Piscinibacter sp. HJYY11: one gene and its partner. The protein of the gene in region 1 interacts with the protein of each later gene in a pairwise test. Links are inferred from orthologs where the notes say so. Each region holds a gene or a part of one and is shown on either strand. Other genes may lie near its edges.

The links. Proteins that work in one complex are often made in the same cells at the same time.
Region 2: the proteins of JI745_RS18355 (region 1) and ndk interact in binary tests that used the Escherichia coli proteins (3 or more experiments, as listed by UniProt). The link is inferred for Piscinibacter sp. HJYY11 from one-to-one orthologs.

Annotation. Positions count from the first base shown.
Region 1 is NZ_JAERQZ010000001.1:3,945,631-3,950,009, reverse strand. What follows is about bases 1-3,000. They hold JI745_RS18355 (uracil-DNA glycosylase), read right to left. Parts: upstream 1,834-3,000; coding sequence 1,168-1,833; downstream 1-1,167. Other genes in these bases: trpD (anthranilate phosphoribosyltransferase), read right to left, coding at 2,615-3,000; trpC (indole-3-glycerol phosphate synthase TrpC), read right to left, coding at 1,830-2,618; tuf (elongation factor Tu), read right to left, coding at 1-713. Also shown: more of trpD, read right to left, coding at 3,001-3,646; ltaE (low-specificity L-threonine aldolase), read right to left, coding at 3,658-4,379. UniProt on the Escherichia coli protein: Excises uracil residues from the DNA which can arise as a result of misincorporation of dUMP residues by DNA polymerase or due to deamination of cytosine.
Region 2 is NZ_JAERQZ010000001.1:807,302-811,443, forward strand. Bases 545-3,307 are described here. They hold ndk (nucleoside-diphosphate kinase), read right to left. Parts: upstream 2,258-3,307; coding sequence 1,832-2,257; downstream 545-1,831. Other genes in these bases: pilW (type IV pilus biogenesis/stability protein PilW), read right to left, coding at 545-635; rlmN (23S rRNA (adenine(2503)-C(2))-methyltransferase RlmN), read right to left, coding at 632-1,774; JI745_RS03655 (pseudouridine synthase), read right to left, coding at 2,340-3,307. Outside these bases: more of pilW, read right to left, coding at 1-544; more of JI745_RS03655, read right to left, coding at 3,308-4,142. UniProt on the Escherichia coli protein: Major role in the synthesis of nucleoside triphosphates other than ATP. The ATP gamma phosphate is transferred to the NDP beta phosphate via a ping-pong mechanism, using a phosphorylated active-site intermediate.

The DNA of each region.
Region 1 (4,379 bases):
ATGCCGCGCTCGACACGGCCGGTCACCACGGTGCCACGACCGGAGATGGAGAACACGTCTTCCACGGGCATCAGGAAGGCGCCGTCGATGGCGCGATCGGGCGTGGGGATGTAGGTGTCCAGGGCTTCAGCCAGCTTGAAGATGGCGCCTTCGCCGAGTTCGCCGGTGTCGCCTTCCATGGCGAGCTTGGCCGAACCCTTGACGATGGGGGTGTCGTCACCGGGGAAGTCGTACTTGCTGAGGAGCTCACGCACTTCCATCTCGACGAGCTCGAGCAGCTCGGCGTCGTCGACCATGTCGCACTTGTTCAGGAAGACGATGATGTACTTCACGCCGACCTGGCGGGCCAGCAGGATGTGCTCGCGGGTCTGGGGCATGGGGCCGTCAGCGGCCGAGCACACGAGGATGGCGCCGTCCATCTGGGCGGCACCGGTGATCATGTTCTTCACGTAGTCGGCGTGCCCGGGGCAGTCGACGTGCGCGTAGTGGCGGTTGGCGGTCTCGTATTCGACGTGGGCGGTGTTGATGGTGATGCCGCGCGCCTTCTCTTCAGGGGCCGCGTCGATCTGGTCGTACGCCTTGGCCTCACCGCCGAACTTCTTCGACAGCACCGTCGTGATCGCCGCCGTCAGCGTCGTCTTGCCATGGTCCACGTGACCAATCGTCCCCACGTTCACGTGCGGCTTGGTCCGTTCAAATTTGCCTTTTGCCATTTTTTCGAGCTCCTAGCGGTCGAGAGAGACGATGCTGAAGAAAACTGTGGTGCCCATGACGCGGATCGAACGCGTGACCTCTCCCTTACCAAGGGAGTGCTCTACCACTGAGCCACATGGGCCGAACCAAACTTCGGTGCCAATCGACACTGGTTTGCGCCTTTCGGAGCGCAAACCACTGGCGACGTCATGGAGCGGGAGACGGGAATCGAACCCGCGTCATTAGCTTGGAAGGCTAGGGTTCTACCATTGAACTACTCCCGCTCGGGAGCCCCTTCCGGCGCCATGCCATCCGGGTTCAACTCTTCTGAAATCGGTTCGCTTTGGTGGAGGAGGCTGGATTCGAACCAGCGTAGGCGTAAGCCAACAGATTTACAGTCTGCCCCCTTTAGCCACTCGGGCACCCCTCCAAAGCGAACCCGGGACTATAGCATCAAATTTCGAAGATTCATGCTCACAAGGCCCACCAGTCGACGAGGTGCTGGGTGGCGAGGAAGTGGCTGCCGTCGGCCATGAACTGTTTGTGCAGGTCGTAGGACGGGTGTCGGGTGATCAGCACGCGGGGCGTCGCACCCGACGGGACGGCGCGAGCCAGAAAATCCTGGGCCTTGCCACCCCAAAGCAGAAATGTGGGCGGGTCGCCGCGCTGGCTCAGTGCCGAAACAATCTCGGATGTGAGCGCAAGCCAACCCGTTTTGAGGTGGCTGCCCGCCTGACCGATTTCGACTGTCAGCGCCGGATTCAACAGCAGCACACCTTGCCGAGCCCATGGGTCCAGCTTCCAGACCGCGGGAGGTGTCCAGCCCGGCCGGTCGGCTGCCAGCACTTCAAAGATGCGGGCCAGCGAGCGCGGCTTGCCATGCCCGGCGGAAAATGCGAGCCCGTCCGCGTGGCCGGCGGTGGGGTACGGGTCCTGGCCGAAGATCACGACCTTGGCATCTTGGGGGGACACAAGGCGGAGTGCGCGGAACGGGTCCTCAGGGCCGATCGGCTTGTCGCCCGACACGCCCTTGATCCGCTCGATCAAGGCCTCTTGCTTCTGAACCGTCCAGCCCGGCAACACCTTCCGCCACACCTCGGGCACCGTGCCGAAGGCAGCGCGCAGGTCATCGGCGGTCATGCGAAGAGCTGAGCCAGGGCCACGCCCGGATCAGGGGCTCGCATGAAGGCTTCGCCGACGAGGAAGGCATGGACATTGGCGTCGCGCATCCGCGCCACATCGGCCGCACCGAGGATGCCGCTTTCGGTGACCAGAAGACGATCGGCCGGCACTCCGGGCAACAGCGACAAGGTCGCGTCCAGGCTCACCTCGAAGTTCCGCAGGTTGCGGTTGTTGACACCGATGAGCGGCGTCTTCAGTGACAGCGCCCGGTCGAGTTCGACGCGGTCGTGCACCTCCACCAGCACCGCCATCCCCAGCGACAGCGCCTGCGCTTCCAGATCAGCCAACTGCGCGTCGTCGAGGCAGGCCGCGATCAGCAGGATGCAGTCCGCCCCCATCGCCCGCGCCTCGTAGACCTGATACGGATCGACCATGAAGTCCTTGCGAAGCACCGGCAGCGCGCAGGCGGCGCGCGCCTGCTGCAGGTAGACCGCCGAGCCCTGGAAAAACTGCACGTCGGTCAGCACGCTCAGACACGCCGCGCCGTGGCGCTCGTAGCTCACAGCGATCTCGGCCGGCACGAAGTTGTCGCGCAGCACGCCTTTGCTGGGGCTGGCCTTCTTCACCTCGGCGATCACGGCCGCCTGTCCTGCCCCTACCTTGCGCCGCAACGCGCCGACGAAGTCGCGCACATCTTTGCGCGATTCGGCCTCGCGGCGCAGGGAGGCCAAGTTGCGCACGCGGCTCGCGGCTGCAATTTCTTCGCGCTTGACCGCAACAATCTTGTCGAGGATGTCGCTCATGATTTGAATTGGTGTGTGGCGGCCACGAACTGGCTCAATTTCCGGGTGGCGGCGCCGGAGGCCACCGCTTCTCGGGCGCGCTTGACCCCGTCGGCGATCGACGACACGACGTTGGCGCAATAGAGCGCCCCACCGGCGTTGAGCAGCACGATGTCGCGCAGCGGCCCGTCTTCGTTGCCAAGCGCACGCTGGATGCATTGCACTGACTCGGCCTTGTCGGCGACCCGCAGCACACGGCTGTCGTACACCGGCATGCCGAAGTCGCTCGGGTGCACGACATATTCACGCACCTCGCCGTTCTTGAGCTCACCGATCAACGTCTCACCTGACAGTGAGATCTCGTCCATGCCATTCATGCCGTAGACCACCATCACGTGGTCGGAGCCGAGCCGCTGCAGCACCCGCACCTGAATGCCCACGAGGTCGGCGTGGAAGACACCCATCAGCTGGTTCGGCGCCTGCGCTGGGTTGGTCAGCGGGCCCAGGATGTTGAAGATCGTGCGCACGCCCAGCTCCTTGCGCACCGGCGCGGCGTGCTTCATCGAGGCATGGTGGTTGGGCGCGAACATGAAGCCGATGCCGGTCTGCTCCAGGCACTGCGCCACCTGATCGGGGGCGAGGTTGACGTTGGCGCCGAACGCTTCCAGCACGTCGGCGCTGCCAGTGCTCGACGACACGCTGCGCCCGCCATGCTTGGCGACCCGTGCCCCCGCCGCCGCCGCGACAAACATCGCCGCCGTCGAGATGTTGAAGGTATGTGCGCCGTCACCACCGGTGCCGCACAGGTCGACGAGGTTCGACTTGTCGTCTACTGGCACCGGCGTGGCGAGCTCACGCATGACCTGCGCCGCTGCCGCGATTTCACCGATGGTCTCTTTCTTGACGCGCAGCCCCATCGAGAGCGCCGCGATCATCACCGGCGACATCTCGCCGCTCATGATGCGGCGCATCAGCGTCAGCATCTCGTCGTGGAAGATCTCGCGGTGATCGATGACGCGCGCCAGCGCTTCGGTGTTGGTGATGGTCATGGCGGTCGATGTCAAGCGTTGAAATAGTCGCGCACGGCGGCGACGGCGCGGTCCACGCCCTCGGCGTCGACGTCAAGGTGTGTCACGAAGCGCAGGCGGTAGAGCCCGGTGGCGAGCACGCCGCGCGATTCCAGATGCGGCAGCAGGCCGGCGGCGCGATCACCGGCGACGTCGATGAAGACGATGTTGGTCTCGGGTGCTTCGACCGTGACACCGGCAATGCCCTGCAGCCCTTGCGCCAGGCGACACGCCAGCGCGTGGTCATCGGCCAGTCGCTCGACGTGGTGGTCGAGCGCATGCAGGGCGCCGGCGGCGATGACGCCGGCTTGCCGCAAGCCGCCGCCCAACATCTTCCGCCAGCGATGAGCGCTCTTGATCAGATCCTTGGAGCCGCACAGCGCCGAGCCGACGGGAGCACCGAGGCCTTTCGAAAAACACACCGAGACTGAATCGAAGTGGCTCGCGATCTCGTGCACGGGCACGCCGAGCGCCGTTGCTGCATTGAAAACGCGAGCACCGTCCAGGTGGGTCGCCAGGCCACGGCGCCGCACCAGTGCAGTCGCCTCCGCCATGAAATACATCGGCAAGGCCTTGCCGCCCAGCGTGTTCTCCAGGCACAGCAAGCGGCTCTTCGCGAAGTGCGCATCGTCGGGCTTGATCGCTGCCTCGATGCTGGCCAGCGAGAGCGTGCCGTCGGCCAGGTGCTCGAGCGGCTGCGGCTGCACGCTGCCCA
Region 2 (4,142 bases), 3.1 Mb from region 1 along the record:
TAGAACCGCGCGCGCTCGGCCTCGCCGCGGCGCAGCAGCACTTCGGCGAGGTTGACCGCTGCGGCAGGATTGGCCGGGTCACGCTCGTAGGCCTTGCTCAAGGCCACTTCCGCCTCGGCCCACTCGCCGGCACGCGCGTGGCAGATGCCACTGGTCATCAGCGTGCGAGCGGACGCCGGGTATTGCGGCGTTCCAAGCGCTTGCTGGAACAGGGCCTGCGCCTCGCGGTAGCGCTTCTGCTGGCACTGGTACCAGCCATAGTTGTGCAAGCTGTCGGCGTCGTTCGGATTCAACTGAAGCGCGCGCTTGAAACTTTCCTGCGCCAGCGTGTCGTCGCCGAGCGCGGCATAGATCAGGCCCCGCATGTTGAAAGCCTCGCCGAGTTTTGGGTTCAGCGAGACAGCCTGCTTCACCTCGTCGAGCGCGGTGGTGTACTGGCCACGACCGAAATAGGCGCTGGCCAGCTCGAGGCGCACGCGGGCACGCTTGCTGGATTCGCTTTCGTCGGACTCGGTGACGCGATCGCGCGTCTCGCCTGGCGCAGGCGATGGCGGCGGCAGCGCGCACCCGGCAATCCATGAACTGAATGCCCAGCAAGCGGCAGTGACCCACCAGCGATTGCGGCCCACATTCATGCATGTTTCTCCGGAGTGTTGGACGAAGGGTTCTTGCGATGGATCTGGATCGGCGAACGCGTCATGCGCTCGGCGACGTTGGTGCGGTCCTGCACCTCCCCCGCCAGCTGGCCGCAGGCGGCGGCGATGTCGTCGCCGCGCGTCTTGCGCACGGTGGTCACGACGCCGGCGTCTTGCAGGATGCGCGCAAAGGCAGTCACACGATCACGCGGCGAGCGTGTGAGGCCCGACTCGGGGAAGGGGTTGAACGGAATGAGGTTGAACTTGCACGACACCGTGCGGCTGATCTGCACCAGCGCCTCGGCATGGGCAGGGGTATCGTTCACGCCGTCGAGCATGCAGTACTCGAAGGTGATGAAGTCGCGCGGCGCACGCTCGAGGTAGCGGCTGCTAGCCTCCAGCAGTTCGGCGATCGGATACTTCTTGTTGAGCGGCACGAGGTTGTCACGCAGCGCGTCTTCGGGGGCATGCAGCGACACGGCGAGCGCCACCGGGCAGTCTTCGCGCAGGCGATCGATCATCGGCACGACGCCGGAGGTGGACACCGTGACGCGGCGGCGCGACAGGCCATACCCATGGTCGTCGAGCATCACGCGCAGCGCCGGCACGAGGGCCGAGTAGTTCTGCAGCGGCTCGCCCATGCCCATCATCACCACGTTGGTGATGGCGCGTTCGCCTGGCGCCAGGTTCAAGCGCTTGCGCAGGTGATGCTCGGCAAACCACAGCTGCGCCACGATTTCGCCTGTGGTGAGGTTGCGGCTGAACCCCTGGTGGCCGGTCGAGCAGAAACGGCAGCCGACCGCACAGCCCGCCTGCGACGACACGCACAGCGTGCCGCGGTCATCTTCGGGAATGAAGACGCTCTCTACGGCGTTGCCACCGCCCACGTCGAAGAGCCACTTGATGGTGCCGTCGGCCGAGGCCTGCTCGCTGATGACGGTGAGCGGCGCCACGACGGCCACGCCGGCCAGCTTGTCGCGCAGCGATCTGGCCAGGTCGGACATGGCCGAAAAGTCGGCCTCGCCCTTTTGATGGATCCAACGAAAAAGCTGGGTGGCGCGAAAGCGCTTCTCACCCAGCTTTTCGCAATACGCGGCCAGTCCGTCGAGGTCGTAGTCGAGCAGGTTGGCCGGTGTCATGAGATGGTTTCCTTGCGCTCAGCAGGCAACGCCTACGTCGAGGCGCAAGGCCAGCACTTAGCGGCTGTAGACGTTCATGCCAGGGAAGAAGAACGCCACTTCGACAGCGGCCGTTTCCGGCGCGTCGGAGCCGTGCACGGCATTGGCGTCGATGCTGTCGGCGAAGTCGGCGCGGATGGTGCCCTTCTCGGCCTTCTTCGGGTCGGTGGCGCCCATCAGGTCGCGGTTCTTGGCGATGGCGCCTTCACCTTCGAGCACCTGGATCATGACCGGGCCGGACACCATGAAGTCCACCAGGTCCTTGAAGAACGGGCGGGCCTTGTGCACCGCATAGAACTGCTCGGCTTCATTGCGCGAGAGGTGCGCCATGCGAGCCGCGATGATCTTGAGGCCGGCGCCTTCGAAGCGCGCGTAGATCTGGCCGATCACATTCTTCGCGACCGCGTCGGGTTTGATGATGGAAAGGGTACGTTCGATCGCCATATTTCTTCTCCTGAATCAAGCACTTGGCAAAGTTTTGGATTCTAACGCTCGAAGGTGGGTTCCTTCGTAATTCCAGCAGGGCTCAGCGGCCGCGGCGGTTGCCGCCAAAGCCACCGCCTCCGCCGCCGCCGTACCCGCCACCACCCCCGCCGCCCTTGCCGCGGCCGCCGCGGTTCTTGCGGTGGAAGGCATCGGCGCCGATGTAGCCGACGGAGGTCTGCAGCGGATCCGGCTCGCGCGGGCCGCCGCCCTTCTTGTTGTTGCCGCCGCCCTGCGGGCGCTGCGGCGCACTGCCACCGGCGCCGAAACCCCCCCCGCCGCGGCCGAAGCCGCCGCCGCCCACCGGGCCACGCGGTTTCTGCACGAAGCGCTTGTCGAAGGTCTGCTCGAGCGGGTTGGGGATCTTGCTGGGGTCGAAGTCCAGGTCGTCATCACGGTCCTGGTCGTCGTAGCTGTTCTCGCGCGCCTGTGCTGGCACGGGTTGCTGCTGGCCACCACGCGGACCACGCTCCTGGCGATTGCCACGGTCGTTGCGGTCATTGCGGTTGCCGCGCTTCTGGTTGTTCTGCTGGTTGCCCGGGCCACCACGCTCGCCCTGCTGCTGGCCGGGGTTGTTGCCGCTGGCCAGCCGGCGGATCGCGCGCACGTCGTTCTCTTCGAGGTCGACCCACACCCCGCGCTTGAGGCCGCGCGGCAGCACCACCGTGCCGTAGCGGATGCGGATGAGGCGGCTCACGGTGAGGCCCACTTCGTCGAAGAGCTTGCGCACCTCGCGGTTGCGGCCTTCGGTGATGACGACGCGGTACCAGTGATTGGCACCTTCACCGCCGCCGTCCTGGATGGACTTGAAGCTGGCCATCTGGCCTTCGATGTTGACGCCGTTGAGCAGCTCTTCGCGGTCGTCTTCGGTCAGCGTGCCCAGCACGCGCACCGCGTACTCACGCTCCACGCCAAAGCGCGGGTGCATCAGCTGGTTGGCGAGTTCGCCTGAGGTGGTGAAGAGCAGCAGGCCTTCGGTGTTCAGGTCGAGGCGGCCCACCGACTGCCACTTGCCCTGCTGCAATCGCGGCAGTCGGCGGAACACCGTCGGGCGGCCCTCCGGATCATCGTGCGTGACGACCTCGCCCACGGGCTTGTGATACGCAATGATGCGCGCCGGCGGCGGCACGATGCGGATGCGCACCGGCTTGCCCTTGATCTTCACCTGGTCGCCGAACGACACGCGCTGGCCCACATGAGCCGGCTGGTCGTTGACGGTCACGTGACCGTCTTCGATCAGCTGCTCCATGTCGCGGCGCGAACCGATGCCCGACTGGGCGAGCACCTTGTGAAGCTTGGGTGCGTCGGGCTCGGCGGCCAGCACGCGCTTGTGTTCGGTGGCGGCGTCATCGCCTGCCTCCGTGGCTTCAGGCGCCTCTTCGGCGACGGGCGTTTCGACGTCGAAATCCCCCGACAACACTTGGGCGAACACCTCACCGGCCTGGTTGGCAACGGACTGCGCGGCAACAGCCGGGTCAGGCGCGCTTTCTCGCTCGCGCTGGCGATCCTTGCGGTTGCGGCGGCGGTTGCGTGACGAACGTGGCCGATCCTCGTCACCCGCACCAGCAGACTCCGAACCGCCTTCGCCGGCATCCCCCTCAGGCGCAGCCGCAACGTCAGCCGCTTCAACGCGCGGCGCCACGGGTTCTTCGCTCACCTCGTGTGGCGCGGGTTGTTCCTGCACCGCTGCAGGGGTCGCGGCGTCCGCTTCCTCGCCGGACTTGGCCGCTGCGGTGCGGCGCTTGCGCGCCGGCTTGGGCGCAGCCTCGACAGGCGCTTCGGCTGCCGGCGCATCGGCGTCCTCGACGGGTGCCGCCGCCTCGGCCTTGACCGTGCGGCGACGCCG